One region of the Cellulomonas fengjieae genome, then DNA from elsewhere that is predicted to be linked to it. Evidence: riboswitches for the same ligand, from Rfam matches in the RefSeq annotation. Region 1 holds a riboswitch; the other holds the start of a gene.
What was found. A riboswitch is a leader RNA that binds a small molecule or an ion and turns the genes downstream of it on or off. The one in region 1 is predicted to bind S-adenosylmethionine.
Positions count from the first base shown of each region.

Region 1 (9,825 bases):
CATCGCGTATCCCTTCTGTGTATGCCATAAACTGTATGTGTACTTCATACACACTTGTAGGATCGCGGGTCAAGGGAGGTGCCGTGGACCACGACGAGGCCGAGCTGGCGCGGCACGAGGCCGAGGAGGCCCGGCGGGAGGCCGAGCTCCTGCGACGCGACCGCGACAAGGCGGAGCGCGCCGAGGCCAAGGAGGCGGAGCGCGCCGAGGCCAAGGAGGCGGAGCGCCTCCGCCGGGAGCTGGCGAAGGCCGACCAGCAGGCCGCCAAGGAGGTCGCCCGCCGGGAGCGGGACCGGCTGAAGGCCGAGCAGCAGGCCGCCAAGGACCTCGACCGCCGCGAGCGCGACCGCCGCAAGGCCGAGCAGGACGCCGCCAAGGGGGTCGAACGGCAGCGCAACGAGCAGGAACGCGCCGCCCAGCAGGCGGTCCGCGAGGCCGCCCGCCAGCTCCGGGAGGCGGAGAAGGCCCAGCGCGCCGCAGCCCTGGCCCAGCAGCAGGCGGCCCGCGAGGCGGAGAAGGCCCGCCGCCAGGCGGTGCGCGTGGCCGGCTCCGACAGCGTCCCGGCCGACCTGCCGCCCGGCATCGCGGTCCTGTGGCGCACCCCCAGCCCCGGCCGCCCCGGACCGCGGCCGGGTCTCACGCTGGACCGGATCGCCGACGCCGCCATCGCCCTCGCGGACGCCGAGGGGATCGAGGCCGTCTCCATGGCGCGGCTGGCCGAGTCGCTGGGCTTCACGACGATGTCGCTCTACCGCTACGTCTCCTCCAAGGACGAGGTGGTCAGCCTGATGTCCGACCGCGCGAGCGGCCGCCCCCCGGCGGTCGGCCCCGAGGTCGGTGGCTGGCGGGAGCGGCTGGAGCTCCTCCTGGCGGTGCAGCAGCCGATCCTGGCCGCGCACCCGTGGCTCGCGCGAACGTCCCAGGTGCTGCACGCGGTCGGCCCGGGCCGGCTCGCGTGGATGGAGGCGATGCTCTCCGCCCTCGACGGCACGCCGCTGACGGAGGAGCAGAAGGTGGGCGCGATCGGCCTGCTCGCGTCGCACACGCTCGACCAGCTGAGGATCGGCGAGGAGCTGAGCGGCAGCGGGCGCGCCACGGCCATGGGCAGCCCCGCCGACGGTGCCCCTGCGCCGGACCTGGGCGAGCTGATCACCACGCTGGCCTCACCGGACGAGCACCCGGCGCTCCTGCGGGCTGCGGCGCAGGGGGCGTTCTCGTTCCCCGAGGACGCTGCGCAGGGGGACGAGGACGAGGACGAGGGCGAGCTCGACTTCGGCACCGTGCTGATCCTCGACGGCATCGAGCGACTCATCGCACTGGCGTCCTGAGCCGCCCACAGCCCTCGCCGTGCACCTCCGGCTACCGCGGTGACGGCGGCGCTCGGCAGACTCGGCGCATGACCACGCCCGATGCCCCCGTCACCGGCCGCTGCTTCGGTGACGGCAACCCGCTGTACGAGCAGTACCACGACGAGGAGTGGGGACGGCCGGTCCACGGCGAGCACGCCCTCTTCGAGCGGCTCGCGCTCGAGGCCTTCCAGTCCGGCCTCGCCTGGATCACGATCCTGCGCAAGAGACCCGCGTTCCGGGCGGCGTTCGCCGACTTCGACCCCGAGGTGGTCGCCGCGTTCGACGACGACGACGTCGCCCGGCTCCTGGCCGACGCCGGCATCGTGCGGAACCGGGCCAAGATCGACGCGACGATCGCGAACGCCCGGGCCCTGCGGGACCTGCACGCGTCGGGACGCACGCTCGACGAGGTGGTCTGGTCGCACGCACCGGACCGCACGGGTCACGTCCGGCCCGCCACGTGGGCCGACGTCCCGGCGCAGACGCCCGAGAGCCGCGCCCTCGCGAGCGAGCTCAAGGCGTTCGGCTTCCGGTTCGTCGGCCCGGTGACGGCGTATGCGGCGATGCAGGCCTGCGGTGTCGTCGACGACCACCTGGCCTCGTGCCCCATCGCCGGGCGGTCCGCCCCCGCGGCTCCTACCCGCTAGTCCCGCCGGGTGATGCTGGGGCGACGGGCTCGGCACCACGGACCGCGCGGACTACAGTGCCCGCATGACCGACATGCCCCTCGACCCTGGGCACGACCCAGCGCGCGCGGCGGCCGCGGCCATGGCGGACGACATCGCGCCCGACGCCGAGATCCTGGCGGCGGTGCAGGACGGGCTCCTGTCCGTCCCCGCCGGCTCCCCCACGTCGTGGTTCGACGTGCCCTCGCAGCGCACCCGCCTCCGGTCCAACACGCTCGCCGCGCGCCGCCGACGCTGAGCGGGCGGGTCGTCGCGGCAGCCTCCGCCGCACGGCAGGACCGGTCGCCGACGCACAGCGGACGGCGGCGTCTCAGGCAGCGAGCATGGTTGCCCAGCATGTGGTCGGCGGTCTAGCATCGCGCCTACCATCCAGAGCGGCCGAGAGACCTGGCTCGACGACGCCGCAGCAACCCCCCTCGTGATGAGGGTGTGGGTGCTTCCGCCAGGGGCGATGGAGTGAGCTATGTCCCTGCAGGTCTTGGCTTCGTGCACCGCGTCGGTGCCGACGACGTCGGTCGCGCCGTGAGCGCCTCCGCCGTGGAGCCCCGCGTGCGTGCCGCACGAGCGCTCTCGGCGCCGTCCGCGACCGACCGGCCGACGGTCTCCTTCGAGCTCTTCCCCCCGCGCAACCCCGACGCGGCCCCTCGGCTCTGGGCGACGATCAAGGAGCTGGAGTCGGTGCACCCCGACTTCGTCTCGGTCACCTACGGCGCCTCGGGCAAGACCCGGGTGACCACCCGCGCGCTGGTCCGCCGGCTTCTGCAGGAGACGTCGCTCAACCCGATCGCGCACCTGACCTGCGTGGGGACCTCGCGCGAGGAGATCACGACGATCGTCGGGGAGTTCCTCGACGAGGGACTGCGGTCCTTCCTCGCCCTGCGCGGAGACCCACCGACGGACCAGAGCGGCTGGTCCGCGCACCCCGAAGGCCTGCAGACGGCCGGTGAGCTGGTCGCCCTGCTGCGTGAGATCGAGGCGCAGCGCTGCGCGGACAGCCCGTCGCAGGCGGTGCGGGCGCGGGTCCGCCCGCTGTCGATCGCGGTCGCGGCGTTCCCGCGCGGCAACCACGCCACCGGCGGCACCCGGGCGCAGGACGTCGCGTCGCTGCTCGCCAAGCAGGAGGCCGGCGCGGACTTCGCCATCACGCAGGTGTTCTTCGACGCGGACGACTACCTCGGCATCGTCGCGGAGGCGCGCGAGGCGGGGGTGACCATCCCGATCATCCCTGGCATCATCCCGACCACCGACCCGGCCCGGTTGCTGCGCGTGCAGGAGCTGACCGGTGTCCCCGTGCCGCGGGACCTGATCGACCTGCTGGGCAGCGCCGACGACGAGCTCGAACGGCACCGCCGGGGCATCCGGGCCAGCGTCGACCTGGTCAACGGCGTCCTGGACGGCGGTGCCCCCGGCGTCCACCTCTACACGTTCAACCAGCACCATGCCGCACTTGACCTGCTCGAGGGTGCACACCTCGACGGCGGAGCTCGGACAGCTCCTGACCTGGCCAGCCGGCCGCAGGACACGGCACCCGCCCGAACCCCGAGGGACTGAACCACATGACGGACACCACCGCACCGAGCGCTACCTTCCCCGCCAGCTCCGTTCTCGGCTACCCCCGCATCGGCCCACGCCGCGAGCTCAAGAAGGCCCTCGAGGCATTCTGGGCGGGCCGCACGTCGGCCGAGGACGTCGAGGCCACGGCAGCTGAGCTGCGCCGTCGGACTCGCAACCGCCTGGCCGAGCTCGGCCTCGCCACCGACGTGCCGGCCATCCCGAGCGCGTTCTCGTTCTACGACCAGGTGCTCGACGCCACCGCCGTGGTGGGTGCCGTCCCGGCGCGCTTCGCCGACGTCGTCGGCGCCGACGGTGCCCTCGACCTCGCGGGCTACTCGACCGTGGCGCGCGGGCGCGGCGACGACCTGCCGCTCGAGATGACCAAGTGGTTCGACACCAACTACCACTACCTGGTGCCGGAGATCGGCCCCGGGACGACGTTCCGCTACGCGAGCGACCGCCCCGTGCGCGAGTTCAAGGAGGCCCTCGCGGACGGCATCCTCACGCGCCCCGTGATCGTCGGACCGGTCACGTACCTGGCCCTGGCCAAGCCCACCGAGGACGCCCCCGACGGCTTCGCCCCGATCGACCGCCTCGCCGACCTGCTACCGGTGTACGCCGACCTGCTCAAGGACCTCGCGGCCGCGGGTGCCACCTGGGTCCAGCTCGAGGAGCCCGCTCTCGTCTCCGACTCGGTCGCCGTCCCGGCCGAGCAGCTGCTCGCCTCGGTCATCGAGGCGTACCGCGCCCTGGCCACCGGGCTGGCCCGTCCGGAGCGCCCGGCGATCCTCGTCGCGGCGCCCTACGGCGACCTCGGTGCCGCGTTCCCGGTGCTCGCCGCCACCGACGTCGAGGCCATCGGCATCGACCTGGTCCGCGGGCACGTCCCGGCCGAGACCGTTCCCGGCCTGTCCACCAAGACGCTGGTCGCCGGCGTGATCGACGGCCACAACATCTGGCGCGCGGACCTCGACGCCAAGCTGGCGGTCCTGGAGCAGCTCGAGGGCCTCGGTGCCGCCTCGGTCACCGTCGGCACGTCGACGTCGCTGTTCCACGTGCCCCACACGCTGGAGGACGAGCCCGCGCTCGACGCCACGCTCAGGACCTGGCTCGCGTTCGCGGACGAGAAGGTCGTCGAGGTCGTCACGCTGGCCGAGGGGCTGACGGAGGGCCGCGAGGCCATCCACGAGCAGCTCCTCGCCGCCGGCGACGCGGTGCGCTCCCGCCGGTCGGCACCCGGCGTGGTGAACCCCGCCGTCCGCGACCGGGTGGCCGCCCTGGACGAGTCCGCGTTCGGTCGCGGTCCGTTCGACGAGCGCAAGGTCGCCCAGGCGGACCGGCTGAACCTGCCGCCGCTGCCGACCACGTCGATCGGGTCGTTCCCGCAGACGACCGAGATCCGCACCGCCCGTGCGGCGTTCGGCAAGGGTGAGCTGACCCCCGAGCAGTACGCCGACGAGATGCGGGCGGAGATCCGCCGCGTCGTCGAGCTGCAGGAGAAGATCGGCTTCGACGTGCTGGTGCACGGCGAGCCGGAGCGCAACGACATGGTGCAGTACTTCGCGGAGAACCTGGACGGGTTCGCCGTCACGCAGAACGGCTGGGTGCAGTCCTACGGCTCGCGCTGCACGCGCCCGTCGATCCTGTGGGGCGACGTCTCGCGGCCGAAGCCGATCACGGTCGAGTGGTCGTCGTACACGCAGTCGCTCACCGACAAGCCCGTCAAGGGCATGCTCACGGGTCCGGTGACCATCCTCGCGTGGTCGTTCGTCCGCGACGACCAGCCCCTCGGCGAGACCGCCAACCAGGTGGGCCTCGCCCTGCGCGACGAGATCGCCGACCTCGAGGCCGCCGGCATCGCGGTGATCCAGGTGGACGAGCCCGCCCTGCGCGAGCTCCTCCCGCTGCGGGTGGAGGACCACGCCGCCTACCTCGACTGGTCCGTCCGGTCGTTCCGGCTGGCCACGGCGGGCGTCCGCCCCGACACCCAGATCCACACGCACCTGTGCTACTCGGAGTTCGGGGAGATCATCGGCGCGATCGACGGCCTGGACGCCGACGTGACGTCCATCGAGGCGGCCCGCTCGAAGATGGAGATCCTCGGCGACATCTCGGCGGCGGGCTACCCCCGCGGCATCGGCCCGGGCGTCTACGACATCCACTCGCCGCGCGTCCCGAGCGAGTCCGAGGTCGAGGAGCTGCTCACCGAGGCGGTCAAGGCCATCGCGGTCGACCAGCTCTGGGTCAACCCGGACTGCGGCCTGAAGACCCGACGCTACGAGGAGGTCGTCCCGTCGCTCGAGCACATCCTCCAGGCGACCCGGGCGGTCCGCGCCACCCTCTGACGGGCGACGTCGGCCCCGGACCCAATCAGGGTGTCCGGGGCCGTCGTGCGTCCTAGGGTCGGTCGGGTGACGATCTTCGACACCGTTCCCCTCGACCAGCTCCGCACCCGCACGAGCGAGAAGTGGCGGCACTACCCGGCGGACGTGCTGCCGCTGTTCGTCGCGGAGATGGACGTCCCGCAGGCCGAGCCGGTGGTCCGCGCGGTGACGGACGCCGTGCGTCGCGGTGACACCGGTTACCCGTCGGGCTCCGGCTTCGCCGAGGCGGTGGCCGCGTTCGCCGCCGACCGCTGGGACTGGGCGGTCGACGTGGCGAGCACGCGGCTGGTCCCCGACGTCATGCTGGGTGTCGTCGAGCTCCTCCGGCTCGTCACCGACCCGGGCGACGCGGTCGTGATCAACCCGCCGGTCTACCCGCCGTTCGCCGCGTTCGTGGCGTACGCCGACCGACGCGTCGTGAACGCGCCCCTGGGACCGGACGACCGCCTGGACCTGGAGGTGCTCGAGGCCGCGTTCGCGCAGGCGACCGGCACCGGCGGGCGGGCCGCGTACCTGCTCTGCCATCCGCACAACCCCACGGGGACGCTGCACACGGCCGAGGAGCTGCGGGCCGTCGGTGCGCTGGCGGCCCGGTACGGCGTCCGGGTCCTCGCCGACGAGATCCACGCCCCGATCGTCCTCGGCCGGGACGCCCGGTTCGTCCCCACCACGACGCAGATCCCCGACGCGATCGCCCTGCACTCCGGGTCCAAGGCCTTCAACCTGGCGGGTCTGCGGGTGGCCGTGGCGGTGCCCGGACCCGACGCGGCGGCGGACCTGGCCCGGCTGCCCGAGGTGGTGGCCCACGGGGTGAGCCACCTCGCTGTCATCGCGCAGCAGACCGCGTACCGCGAGTGCGGTGCCTGGCTGGACGACGTGCTCGACGGGCTCAGGCAGAACCAGGCGCTGGCGGCACGCCTGCTCGGCGCGCAGGTGCCGGCGGCCGGGTGGTCCCCGCCGGAAGCGACGTACTTCGCCTGGCTGGACCTGCGCGCGGTCGAGGCGGTCCGCGCGGGCGCCGATCCCGCCGCGCTCGCGCTGGACCGGGGCCGCGTCGCGCTCAACCCCGGGCCCACCTTCGGCGCCGGGGGCGTCGGCCACGTCCGCCTCAACCTCGCCGCCTCCACCGCGACGCTCACGGACGCCGTGGCGCGGCTGCGCGCGGGCCTGGGGGCCGTCGCAACCGTTTCGTGACCAAGACGCGGGTCGGCGGACCTCATGTCCACCCCGCCTTCGTGCCGATCTGTCCCACAGGAGCCCACGGAGGCCCACGCCAGTACAACGATGTCTTGGGGAGTTCGACGTGGTGAAGTGCGATGAGTGCAGCTCGGCGGTGCAGGTGTGCGAGCGGTGCGACGGCGCGGGGCGCAAGCGGTGGTCGGGGGAGTGCAGCTACTGCCGCGGGACCGGGCAGCTGTGCATGAAGAACGCCAACCACCGCTGGTGACGGACCCGTCCGTCAGGTGAGGCGGACCAACCGGCTCGCGAGCTCGTCGACGATACGGACGTCCGCGTCGAGCCAGGGGACGTCGTGCCACTGGTTCGCAGGGAGCCACCGCAGCTCGTCGTGCTCGACGAGCGGCTCCGGCGTGCCCTCGACCACCTCGGCCAGCCAGATGCGCATCACGTACTCGTCCGACAGGCGCCACATGCCGTCATCGGGGCCGACGAGCTCCTCACCGAGGCCCACCCGGACGCCCAGCTCTTCACGGATCTCCCGGTGCAGCGCATCCTCGGCGGTCTCGTCTCCGTCGACCTTGCCGCCGGGAAACTCCCACCGGCCGGCGAGCCGCGCTGGAACTGCACGACGTGCGGCCAGGAGCTCGCGGGGATCGTCCAGGTCATCGACGATCGCGGCGGCCACGACCAGCACGGGTGCGCTCATGCGGTGAGTCTGCCAGGCCCGCGTGACGCGAGCGTGGCGACCTGAGGACGGCCCGGTGTCTTGAGCCGTCATGCCTCGGGTCAGCGGATGCCGTGCTCCACGGCCCACGCCACGGCCTCGGCGCGCGTCGAGGCGCCGATCTTGCGGTACACGCTGCGCACCTGGGACTTGACGGTGTTCCGGGTGACGAAGAGGCGCGTCGCGATCTCCTCGAGCGTGACGTCCTCGGCGAGCTCCGCCAGCACGACCCGCTCACGCCGCGTCAGCGCTTCGTTCGTGAGTCCGACGGTCCTGCTCGTCTCCAGCATGCTCATGATGTCCTCCGGTGTGCTGCATGGCTCCGGTGGGTCCGGGCCACGCGATGGGCTGCGTACCGGATGAGAGAGGGCAGGTCGTGAGCCATGACGCCACTTCCCACAATCTCGTCATGCGGGGTCGCCCCCCGCCGTCCGCCGATCTCGCGTGCCATCCACAATGAGTGCCGCCCTGGCCCTCGAATACGCCGTACGAGTGGTGTTCGGAGATTTTTCACTCAGATGGCGTACTGGCGTGCGTGACGGCTCTCACACCCCGGCCGAGGCCGTTGGGCCGTCCGGGTCACCCGGCGTTCTGCGCGCCGTACTCCTCGGCGGTGAGCACGGGACCGGTCGACGACACGTCCACCTTCAGGAGCCAGCCCTGCCCGTACGGGTCGGAGTTGACCACCGACGGGTCGTCCACGGCGGTCTGGTTGACCTCGGCAACGGTGCCGGACACGGGCGAGTACAGCTCCGAGACCGACTTGGTGGACTCGATCTCGCCGACGACCGCGCCGGCGGTGATCTCCTCGCCGACGGCGGGCAGCTCGAGGTAGACGATGTCGCCGAGCGCCTCTGCGGCGACCGCCGTGATCCCGATGGTCGCCGGGGCACCGTCGTCCAACCACTCGTGCTCGACCGTGTAGTGCAGGTGAGCGGGCAGCTCCGTCATGTGTCTGGCTCCTGTCGACAGGCTTGGTCTACCGCGGTCGGCGGTAGAAGGGAAGAGCAACCACGCGGACGGGTTCCAGGCGTCCGCGCACGTCAACGGCCAGCTCCGTGTCCGGCGCACTGACCTCGGGGGTCACGTAGGCCATCGCCACGGGGTGGCCGAGGGTCGGTGAGGGTGCCCCCGAGGTGACCGTACCGACCGTCGGGGCGTCGGCGGCGGTGGAGTACCGCACCGGGTAGCCGTGCCGGGCGGCGCGTCGGCCCAGGCCTTCCAGGCCCACGAGCACCCGGGCGGGCTGCGACTGCCCGCGGGCCTCGAGGGCGGCGCGGCCGACGAACGGCAGCGGACTGCCGTCGGCGTCGACCTTGTCCAGCTTCACCACCCGACCCAGGCCCGCGTCGTGCGGGGTGGTGGTGCGGTCCAGCTCGTTGCCGTACAGGGGCATGCCGGCCTCGAGGCGGAGGCTGTCGCGCGCGGACAGTCCCGCGGGGACCAACCCGAACGGTTCGCCTGCGGCGAGGAACGCCCGCCACAGCGCCGGGGCGAGGGGCGCGTCGAGGAAGAACTCGAAGCCGTCCTCGCCGGTGTAGCCGGTGCGGGCGACCAGCACGGGCTGTCCGTCGAAGGTCATCGGCATGGCCGCGTAGTACTTCAGCGACCCGGCGTCGACGCCGGCCTCTTCCAGGCCCGGCGTCGCGCGCAGGATCTCCAGGGCGCGCGGGCCCTGGACGGCGATGAGGGCGGTCTGCGGGGAGCGGTCCTCGACGGCGACGTCGAAGCCGGCCGCGCGCGCCGCGAGCTCGGCCAGGACGGTGTCGTGGTTGGACGCGTTCGCCACGACGAGGAACGTGTCGTCGGTGTCGCGGTAGACGATCAGGTCGTCGACGACGCCGCCGTCCTCGGCGCAGATCATCGTGTAGCGGGCACCGAGCGTGCGCAGCGCGGAGAGGTTGCCGACCAGCGCGTGGTCGAGGAACCGGCCGGCGTCCGGACCGGTG
Region 1 covers NZ_CP074404.1:75,579-85,403, reverse strand. Annotated here, with positions in the region: gene KG102_RS00435 (ATP-binding cassette domain-containing protein) at 1-3, opposite strand, end outside; gene KG102_RS00430 (TetR family transcriptional regulator) at 84-1,328, shown strand; gene KG102_RS00425 (DNA-3-methyladenine glycosylase I) at 1,397-1,996, shown strand; gene KG102_RS00420 (hypothetical protein) at 2,061-2,273, shown strand; SAM riboswitch class I at 2,398-2,493, shown strand; gene KG102_RS00415 (methylenetetrahydrofolate reductase) at 2,558-3,586, shown strand; gene metE (5-methyltetrahydropteroyltriglutamate--homocysteine S-methyltransferase) at 3,592-5,934, shown strand; gene KG102_RS00405 (MalY/PatB family protein) at 6,001-7,167, shown strand; gene KG102_RS00400 (hypothetical protein) at 7,277-7,420, shown strand; gene KG102_RS00395 ((deoxy)nucleoside triphosphate pyrophosphohydrolase) at 7,433-7,858, opposite strand; gene KG102_RS00390 (LuxR C-terminal-related transcriptional regulator) at 7,939-8,172, opposite strand; gene gcvH (glycine cleavage system protein GcvH) at 8,456-8,827, opposite strand; gene gcvT (glycine cleavage system aminomethyltransferase GcvT) at 8,856-9,825, opposite strand, start outside.

Region 2 (9,825 bases), 870 kb from region 1:
GGTGTCGTCACCTTCCCCGGCACGCTCGACGACCGCGACGCCGCCCGTGCGATCCGCCTGGCGGGTGGCGAGGCCGTCAGCCTCTGGCACGGCGACGCCGACCTGCACGGCGTCGACGCGGTGGTCCTGCCCGGCGGCTTCTCCTACGGCGACTACCTGCGCGCCGGCGCCATCAGCAGGTTCGCGCCGGTGATGGGCGAGATCGTCGACGCCGCGCACAAAGGGCTGCCGGTGCTGGGCATCTGCAACGGCTTCCAGGTGCTCACGGAGGCCCACCTGCTGCCGGGCTCGATGATCAAGAACGACCACCTGCACTTCGTGTGCCGTGAGCAGGTGCTGTCGGTCGACAACGTCGACACCGCCTGGACCCGCGACTACACGGTCGGCGAGAAGATCACGATCCCGCTGAAGAACCAGGACGGGCAGTACGTCGCCGACGAGCTCACGCTCGACGAGCTCGAGGGCGAGGGCCGCGTGGTCTTCCGGTACGAGGGCTGGAACCCGAACGGGTCCCGCCGCGGCATCGCCGGCGTCTCGAACGCGGCGGGCAACGTCGTCGGCCTGATGCCGCACCCGGAGCACGCGGTCGAGGCGGGCTTCGGCCCGGACGGCGCGAACGGTCCCCGCACGGGCACCGACGGACTGCGGTTCTTCACGTCGGTCCTCACCGCGCTCGTCGGCTGACGCCTTGACGACGACGACCACGATCGAGCTCGTCGGCTGGGACGACCCGGACGCGGCGCGCCTGCGTACCGCGCAGCAGGCCGAGCTGCGCGACCTGTACGGCGACGACGACATCGGCCACGCGATGACCGGCGAGACCATCGTCGCGATGCTGCTGCTGCGGGCCGACGGCGAGGCCGTGGCGTGCGGCGCGATCCGCGACGCGTCCGACGAGCTCGGCGAGGGCGTCGGTGAGCTGAAGCGGATGTACGTGCTGCCGGCCCACCGCGGGCGGGGCCACTCCCGCGCGGTGCTGCGCGAGCTGGAGCGGCTCGCGGAGCAGAAGGGCTTCCGCCGGCTCGTCCTGGAGACCGGTGTGCTCCAGGCGTCGGCGATCGGGCTCTACCTGAGCGAGGGGTACCGCTCGATCCCGAACTTCGGCCAGTACGCGGCCGAGGCCGAGTCCCGCTGCTTCGCCAAGGACCTGGGCGGCACGACGCAGCGGCCGCCGCGCACGGGCGAGCGCCCGACGGTCACGCTCACCCGGACGCACTGGGACGACCCCGTCGCCACGGCGCTGCGGCTGGCGATGTGGCACGACATCGAGGTGCGCTACCCCGAGCTCGTCGCCCGCACGCCGGGGGGCTTCGCGGCCGACGACCCGCAACAGGGCGTCGGCGCCCTGTCCACCGTCATCGCCTGGCTGGACGGCCGGCCCGTCGGCTGCGCGACCCTGCGCGCGGCCCGCGACGGCTACCCCGCCGGCTCCGGCGAGCTGAAGAAGGTCTGGGTCGACGACGACGCCCGAGGCTCCGGTGCTGCCCGCGCCCTGCTCGCCGCCGTCGAGGACGACGCCCGCGCGCACGGCCTGACGAGCGTGGTGCTGCAGACCGGCATCCGCCAGCCGGAGGCGGTCTCGCTCTACCTGTCCGCCGGCTACCGCCCGGTCGTCCCGTTCTTCGACCCCACCGGCGACTTCCTGTCGCTGTGGATGGCCAAGGACCTCTAGGTCGCCCGCAGCCGAGCGAGCTCGGCGAACCGCATCCACTCGTCCTCGAGCGCCGCGGGCAGCGCGACCCAGTCCTTGAACTGCCGGCCGCTGTCGCCCGGCTCCCACACCGTCGCGCCGGGCAGCGCGAGCGCCTCGGCGAACGCGTCGGTGTCCCGGCCGAGCCTGACCACCAGCCGGTCGCCGCCGACGTGCCCCGCGAACATCGTCGAGCCCACCTTGAGGATCGGCCGGCCCATCATCTGCGCACGCGTGGCGCCGCGGGCCACCAGGTCGTCCGCCATCGCCTCGTAGTCCGAGTCCGCCATCACCCGAGCATGCAGCATCGGTACGACATGCCTACGGTGGCCGGACCGCGGAGTACTGGCACGCCACGGGTGGCCGCCTCACCACCGCGTTCAGCCTGGTCAAGGCCAAGGTCACCGGCGAGCGCTTCGACGGCGGCGAGAACGAGACCGTGCAGCTCTGAGCCTCACAGCGCGGCGACGATGTTCACCACCACCGCGATGATCACGGTGCCGAACAGGTAGCTGAGCAGCGCGTGGAACAGCGCGACCCGGCGCAGGGCCGAGGTCTGCAGATCCGGGTCCGAGACCGCGAAGCTCATCCCGATGGTCAGGGCGAGGTAGGCGAAGTCGGTGTACACCGGCGACTCGTCCTGGTGGAAGTCGACCCCGCCGTCCGTGCCCTCGAAGTACATCCGCGCGTAGCGCAGCGTGAAGACCGTGTTGATCGCCGCCCATGACGCGATGACGCTGCCGAGGATCGCCACGGTCGGCGACAGCTTGCCGACCTGGTGGTTGAGCAGGACGACGGCGACGCCGACGAGCGCGACGACCGCGGCCGCGAGCACGATCAGGTGCGCCCCGGCCCGGGTCGGCTCCTCGCGGGTCGCGTGGGTCGCGGTGTCGTCCGCGCCCATCGGCGTGATGACCGCCCAGGTCCAGACGACGAACACCGTGGCGACGGCGGCCCATGCGGCCAGCAGGGCGGTGACGACCGAGGACCAGGGGACGAGCGTGGCGACGAGGGCGCCCGCGACGAGGCCGACGAGCAGCCGCACCAGCGACGAGGACCAGCCGTCGTCGAGTCCCTCCGGCGGCTGCGTGGTCATGACGTCAGTCAACCGCGCCCGGGCGCCGCGGTCAGTCCGAGAGCGTGTCGAGCGCCTGCGCGAGGTCCTCGATCAGGTCGGCGGGGTCCTCGAGGCCCACCGACAGCCGGACCGTGGACTCGCCGATGCCGACCGCCGCGCGGCCGTCGGGACCGAGCTTGCGGTGCGTCGTCGTGGCGGGGTGGGTGACCAGCGACTTGGCGTCGCCCAGGTTGTTGGAGATGTCGACGACCCGCAGGGCGTCGAGCACGCCGAAGGTGACCTTCTTGGCGACGTCGGCCGTCGCGTCGTCCGGCACCACCAGGTTGAACGTGACCACCGTGCCGCCACCGGACTGCTGCGCGAGCGCGAGCGCGTGCTGCGGGTGCGAGGGCAGGTACGGGTAGCGGACGAGCGCGACGCCGGGCTGCTGCTCCAGCCAGGTCGCCACCCGCAGGGCCGACGCGGTCTGGTGGCGCACCCGCAGGGAGAGCGTCTCCAGGCCCTTGAGCAGCACCCACGCGTTGAAGGCCGACAGCGACGGACCCGTGTTGCGGATGAGCGTCTGGACGGGCCCGTGGATGTACTCGTCGCTGCCCAGGATCGCGCCGCCGAGCACGCGGCCCTGCCCGTCGATGTGCTTGGTGGCCGAGTACACGACCACGTCGGCGCCCAGCTCCAGCGGGCGGGACAGCACCGGTGTCGCGAAGACGTTGTCGACGACCACCGTCGCGCCCGCCGCGTGCGCGAGCCGACTGACGGCCGCGACGTCGACCAGGTCCTGCATCGGGTTGGACGGCGTCTCGAAGAACACGACGTCCGCGGGCGTCGCCAGCGCCTCCTGCCACTGCGCCAGCTCGTGTCCGTCGACGTAGTCGGTGGTCACACCCCACTTGGCCAGGATCTCCTCGAAGATCACGACGGTGGACCCGAACAGCGCCCGCGCGGACACGATCCGCGATCCCGACTGCACGAGGGCCGCGAGCGAGGTGAACACCGCCGACATGCCGGTGGCGGTCGCGTACGCCGCCTCGGCGCCCTCGAGCAGCCTCAGGCGCTCCTCGAAGGTGGACACGGTCGGGTTGCCGTAGCGGGAGTACAGGAACCGGTCCGCCTGGCCGGCGAAGGCGGCCTCGGCCTCGGCGGCCGTGTCGTACACGTAGCCCTGCGTGAGGAACAGCGCCTCGGACGTCTCGTTGAACTGCGAGCGCACGAGCCCGCCGCGCACGGCGAGCGTGTCGGGGCGCAGCTGGTCGTGCGGGCTGCGGCGGTCGTCCCAGTCGGCCGGGCCGGGGACGCGCCGACCGCTCGCACCTGCCGGGCTCACACCTGCCGCCAGGGCAGGCCGGCCGCGCGCCAACCCTCGTGTCCGCGGTGGCCGTCGGGTCCGACGTCGCCCTCGAAGCCGTGCAGGACGTTGTACGCCGGACCGAGGCCCGCAGCGGTCGCCGCCTGCGCGGCCGCGATCGAGCGCACGCCCGAGCGGCACAGGAACACGACGGGTCGGCCGGCCGTGACACCCGCGTCGGCGAGCTGGTCGAGGAACCGCGGGTTGGGCCGGCCGCTCGGGTACGACACCCACTCGACGAGCGCTGCCCGCCCGTCGATCGGCCCGGCGTCGGGGATGCCGACGTAGCGCCACTCGGCGTCGGTCCGCACGTCGACGAGGACGGCGTTCTCGTCGGACGTCAACAGGTCCCAGGCCTGCTCGGGGGTCAGGTCACCGGCGTAGCTCATGGAAAGCCTCGTCTCATCGGTCCTGGCGGTAGCACCCTGCACCGGGCACGTGGTGCCCGCGGGTTGCTGCGGCGTCGTCGAGCCAGATCTCTCGGCCGCTCTGGATGGTGCGGCGATGCTACGCGCGGCGGGGACCGCCTTCCAAGTGGTGGACAAGCCGTCCCGGCTGGCGAGACGACGGCCGAGCCTCGTTGACAGGTCGCCGACGGTGCCGGGAGGCTCGACCCAGGTCATGAGCGCCAGCGTCAAGCCCCGGCTCGCTGGCCGGCAACCCTCCTCCGCGGTGGGGTGCCCCGGGTGACGACCTGGCCGTGCCCCGTCCGGGGCCGGCAAGCGCGGGGTCCCACCACACCTGGTGTTCCCCCGGATCTGTCGGAGGACCCACCATGTCCGTCATCGCCGAGCGACTCACGCGCACCCCCACCGACGAGGTGAGCGCCCTGCTGCCCGTGGTCGGGGGAGCCACCACCGTCCCGCTCGTGGACGGCACCCACCGCGTCTACGCGAACCTCGACTACGCCGCGAGCGCGCCCGCGCTGGAGGCCGTCGCAGCCCGCGTGACCGAGGTGCTCCCGCTGTACGCGTCCGTGCACCGCGGGGCCGGGTACCTGTCCCAGGTGTCGACCGCGCTCTACGAGTCGGCGCGCGAGACGATCGCGCGGTTCGTGGACGCGCGTCCCGACGACGTCGCCATCGTCACGCGCAACACCACCGACTCGCTCAACCTGCTGGCCGGGGTGGTGCCGGACGGCGGTCGCGTCCTGGTGCTGGACGCCGAGCACCACGCCAACCTGCTGCCCTGGGTGCAGTCGTCCGAGCGGCACGGCAACCGCACGACGATCCTGCCCATCAAGGACACGGTGGCCGGCACGCTCGTCGCCCTGGGGAGCGAGCTCGCCCGCCTGCCGTACGCGCTGCTGACGATCACCGGCGCCTCGAACGTCACGGGCGAGGCGCTGCCGATCGACCGGGTGGTCGCGCTCGCCCACGCCGCCGGTACACGGGTGGCCGTCGACGGCGCCCAGCTGGTGCCGCACCGCGGCTTCTCCCTGGCGCAGACCGACGTCGACTACGTCGCGTTCTCGGGCCACAAGACCTACGCACCGTTCGGCGCGGGGGCCCTCGTCGGCCGCCGCGACTGGCTCGACACGGGCACGCCGTACCTCGCAGGGGGAGGTGCGGTGCGCGACGTGCGGGCCGATCGGACGGTGTGGCAGCCGGCGCCGGCGCGGCACGAGGCCGGGTCGCCCAACGTGATCGGGGCGATCGCGCTCGCGGAGGCGTGCGACCGGCTGGCGGCCCTGCCGGCCGGTGCGCTCGCCGCGCACGAGGAGGCGCTCCGCGCGCGCCTGGTCGCGGGGCTGTCGGGGATCGACGGCGTCGAGGTCGCGCGGATCTGGCCGGACTCCGACGCACCCGTCGGCGTGCTCACCTTCACCGTGCCGGGTCACGACCCGGGCCTGGTCGCCGCATTCCTGGCGGCCGAGCACGGCATCGGGGTGCGTGACGGCCGCTTCTGCGCGCACCCGTTGCTCGCGCACCTCGGGGCCACGGGTGGGGCGATCCGCGCGTCGGTGGGCGTGGGCACCACGAGCGAGGCGGTCGACCGCCTGGTCACCGCGCTGACCGCGTACCTGGCGACCGGTCCGGCGGTCCGGTACGAGGTGGTGGACGGCTGCTGGGCGGTCGTCGACGACACCCGCCCGCTGCTCGCGGTGCACGGCCTCGACCGCCTGGCGGCCACCGCGGCAGCCGCCTGCGGCCCGGCCCTGGACGACTGACCGCCCACTCCTGCATCCACGGGGCGGGTGTCGGGCGAAGAAGGTCACAGGGCGCTGTCCGGGCGCCCGCGCGGTGCGGCGCAGGGCGTCGGCCGTGACCGTCGTCCGCAAGGAGTCACCATGAGGATCCGTCGCACGCTCTCCGCCCTCCTCGCCACCGGCCTGGTCGGTGCGGGAGCCGCACTCGCACCCAGCGCGAGCGCCGCCCCCACGGGCACGTCCAGCCTGGCTGCCCTGCTCGCCTCGGACGGGGACACCTTCGATCGGAGCTGGCGCGACTTCGACATCCTGGACCAGGCCGTCGGTGCGGTGCTCGCCGCCAAGCCGACCAGCCCGGTCGCCGTGCTCGCCGACGGCACCGTCCCGCTGACCGCGTTCCTGCCCAACGACCGCGCGTTCCAGTTCCTGGCCAAGGACCTCACGCACCGGTGGTACGGCTCCGAGGAGCAGGTGCTGACCGCGCTGGCCGGTGCCGTCGGCATCGACGCGATCGAGCAGGTGCTGCTCTACCACGTGGTGCCGGGCGCGACCATCGACTCCGGCACGGCGCTGGCCAGCGACAACGCTGACCTCACGACCGCCCAGGGCGGAACCTTCCGGGTCGACGTGATCTCGAAGCGGTTCGGCGTCGTGCAGCTGCGGGACCAGGACCGCAACGACCTGAACCCGTTCCTCGTCCCCGGCAAGCTCGACCTGAACGCCGGCAACGTGCAGATCGCGCACGGGATCACGGCGGTGCTGCGTCCGGCCGACCTCTGATCGTCTCGACCGCGCGGTCGCCCGCGCGGCTGAGTCCGCTGTCCCGGGTCAAGAAGCGGCCCGGGACAGCGGACTCAGGCGAGCGGGACGACCGATCCGGTGAGGTACGGCTTGCCGGAGCGCGCGTTCCAGCCGGCGAACGTGAACCCCTCGCCGGATCGAGCGATGCGGACGGTCACGGTCCCGGGCAGGAGCACCGGCTTGGCGAAGTCGACGGTCCAGTCGAAGGCGTCGCCGCGGCGGGCGCCGACGTCGGCCAGCGCCCGGGACGCCGTGTACATGCCGTGCGCGATGGCCCGCGGGAACCCGAGCGCCTTCGCCGACAGCGCGGACAGGTGGATGGGGTTGCGGTCTCCCGAGACGGCTGCGTACCGGCGACCGGTCCCGGCGTCGAGCGACCAGCGGCCGGTCGGCACCGGCGGGACGAACGGCTCCGGCGCCTCGTCCGAGGCGGTCCCGGCCGGCTGCACGCCGCGGGCCAGGTAGGTGGAGACCCCGCGCCAGGCCACGGTGCCGTCGACCGACACCTCCGTCACCAGGTCGACCTGCGTCCCCGACCGGTGGGGGCGCAGGTCGGCCGCGGTCGCCCGCACGTCGAACGGTGTGCCGAGCGACAAGGGCCGCAGCTGCGTCACCCGGTTGGCCAGGTGCACCAGCCCGACCAGCGGCAGGGGGAAGTCGGGCCGGGCCATGACGGCGGTGGCCACGGGGAACGCCAGCACGTGCACGAAGCCCGCCGGGAGCAGGTCCGAGGCGGACTCCCCGACCAGGTGCTGGTACGCGGTCAGGTGCTCCGCGTCGGCCGTGACCCCGCGGACCACGTACTCCACGTCCGGCAGGGTTCGGGCGCCGGGTCGGATGCGATGCGCCACCGACAGGGCGGCCCCGCGGGCGTACAGCCCGCCGAGCCCGGGCACGCCCGGCAGGACGACGGTCGTCGTCACTGGCCCACCATGTTCTGGCCGCAGACGCGCAGCACGCGCCCCACGACGCCGCCCGCGGCCGGGGAGGCCAGGAAGGCGACCGTCTCGGCCACGTCGACCGGCTGACCGCCCTGCTGCAGGGAGTTCAGCCGACGGGCCACCTGGCGCGTCAGGGCGGGGATCCGGGCGGTCATCTCGGTCTCGATGAACCCGGGGGCGACCGCGTTCGCGGTTCCGCCGAACGCCTCGAGCAGGGGTGCGGTGGCCCGGACCATGCCGATGACGCCGCCCTTGGACGCCGCGTAGTTGGTCTGCCCGCGGTTGCCGGCGATGCCCGACGTCGAGGCCAGCGACACGATCCGCGGCGCGTCCGTGAAGTCGCCGGACGTCAGCAGCGCCTCGTTGATCCGCAGCTGCGACGCGATGTTCACGGCGAGGACCGAGTCCCACTTGTCGGGGGACATGTTGGCCAGCAGCTTGTCGCGGGTGATCCCGGCGTTGTGCACCACGATGTCGAGCCGCCCGTGCCGCTGGAGGGCGTGCTCGAGGATCCGGGCCCCCGCATCGGGAGCGGTGACGTCGAGCTGGAGGGCCGTGCCCTTCACGCGGTTGGCGACCGTGGTCAGCTGCTCCCCGGCGGCCGGTACGTCGACCGCGATGACGGTGGCGCCGTCACGAGCCAGGGTGTCGGCGATCGAGGCGCCGATCCCACGGGCCGCACCGGTGACGACCGCGACCCGGCCGGCCAGCGGCTGGTCCCAGTCGGGCACGGAGCCGGCCGCGGAGTCCACGCCCAGCAGCTGGCCGTCGACGAACGCGGACTTGGCGGACAGGAAGAACCGCAGCGCACCGAGCACCGACGGGGCGGTCACGGGGACGTCGGCGGCGAGCACGATGCCGTTGCCCGTGGACCCGCCGCGCAGCTCCTTGGCCAGCGACCGCAGCAGCCCGTCGACGCCCTGACGTGCCGCCGCGACCGCGGGGGCGTCGTCGGCGACCGCGGACCGGGACAGCGTGACCACCCGGCTGCCGCGGGGGAGCGACTTCAGGACGGTGCCGGCCTCGAGCACCGGCTCCGACAGCTGGTCCGGGTGGGTCAGCTCGGTGAGGGCCAGCACGACGGCGGCGTAGCGCGTGCCGGGCGTCGGGTGGCGGTGCACGTCGAGGTCCCAGTCGCCGGAGAGCACCCCGGCGAGGGCGTCCGACTCCGGTCCGCGCCCGAGCACCAGCACGGAGCCGGTCAGCAGCGGCTGCCCGGGCTCGTACCGGCGCAGGGGAGCGGGCTGGGGCAGCCCGAGCTGCTTGGCCAGCTTCTTGGTGACGCCGCTGTTGACCAGGTTCAGGTAGGTGTCCGTCATGATCAGGCCGCCTCGAGGATCGCGGTGAGGCCCAGGCCGCCGGCCGCGCACACGGACACGAGCGCACGCACGGGCGCGTCGGAGCCGGACTCCCGCTTGCGGCGGTGCAGCTCCTTGCTGATCGTGGCGACGATCCGACCGCCGGTCGCGGCGAACGGGTGCCCGGCGGCGAGCGACGAGCCGTGCACGTTGAGCTTCGCGCGGTCGACCTTGCCGAAGGCGCCCTCCAGCCCGAGGCGCTCGCGCCCGAACTCCTCGGACTCCCACGCGGCCAGCGTCGTGAGCACGGTGGCGGCGAACGCCTCGTGGATCTCGACGTAGTCGAAGTCGTCCAGCGTCAGCCCGTTGCGGGCCAGCAGCCTGGGCACGGCGAACGCGGGGGCCATCAGCAGCCCGTCGTCGCCGTGCACGAAGTCCACCGCGCCGGCCTCGGCGTCCACCAGTGACGCGAGCGGCACCAGGTCGTGCGCCGCGGCCCACTCGGCGGACCCCAGCAGCACCG
Region 2 covers NZ_CP074404.1:3,195,922-3,205,746, reverse strand. Annotated here, with positions in the region: gene purQ (phosphoribosylformylglycinamidine synthase subunit PurQ) at 1-684, shown strand, start outside; gene KG102_RS14825 (GNAT family N-acetyltransferase) at 689-1,672, shown strand; gene KG102_RS14820 (hypothetical protein) at 1,669-1,980, opposite strand; gene KG102_RS14815 (DUF1345 domain-containing protein) at 2,145-2,786, opposite strand; gene KG102_RS14810 (O-succinylhomoserine sulfhydrylase) at 2,818-4,092, opposite strand; gene KG102_RS14805 (rhodanese-like domain-containing protein) at 4,089-4,502, opposite strand; SAM riboswitch class I at 4,513-4,613, opposite strand; SAM riboswitch class IV at 4,731-4,844, shown strand; gene KG102_RS14800 (aminotransferase class V-fold PLP-dependent enzyme) at 4,889-6,283, shown strand; gene KG102_RS14795 (fasciclin domain-containing protein) at 6,404-7,042, shown strand; gene KG102_RS14790 (MaoC/PaaZ C-terminal domain-containing protein) at 7,117-7,986, opposite strand; gene KG102_RS14785 (3-oxoacyl-ACP reductase) at 7,983-9,323, opposite strand; gene KG102_RS14780 (acetyl-CoA C-acetyltransferase) at 9,326-9,825, opposite strand, start outside.
Region 2: linked by a shared signal. The riboswitch ahead of KG102_RS14805 (rhodanese-like domain-containing protein) and the one ahead of KG102_RS00415 (methylenetetrahydrofolate reductase) in region 1 are both predicted to bind S-adenosylmethionine.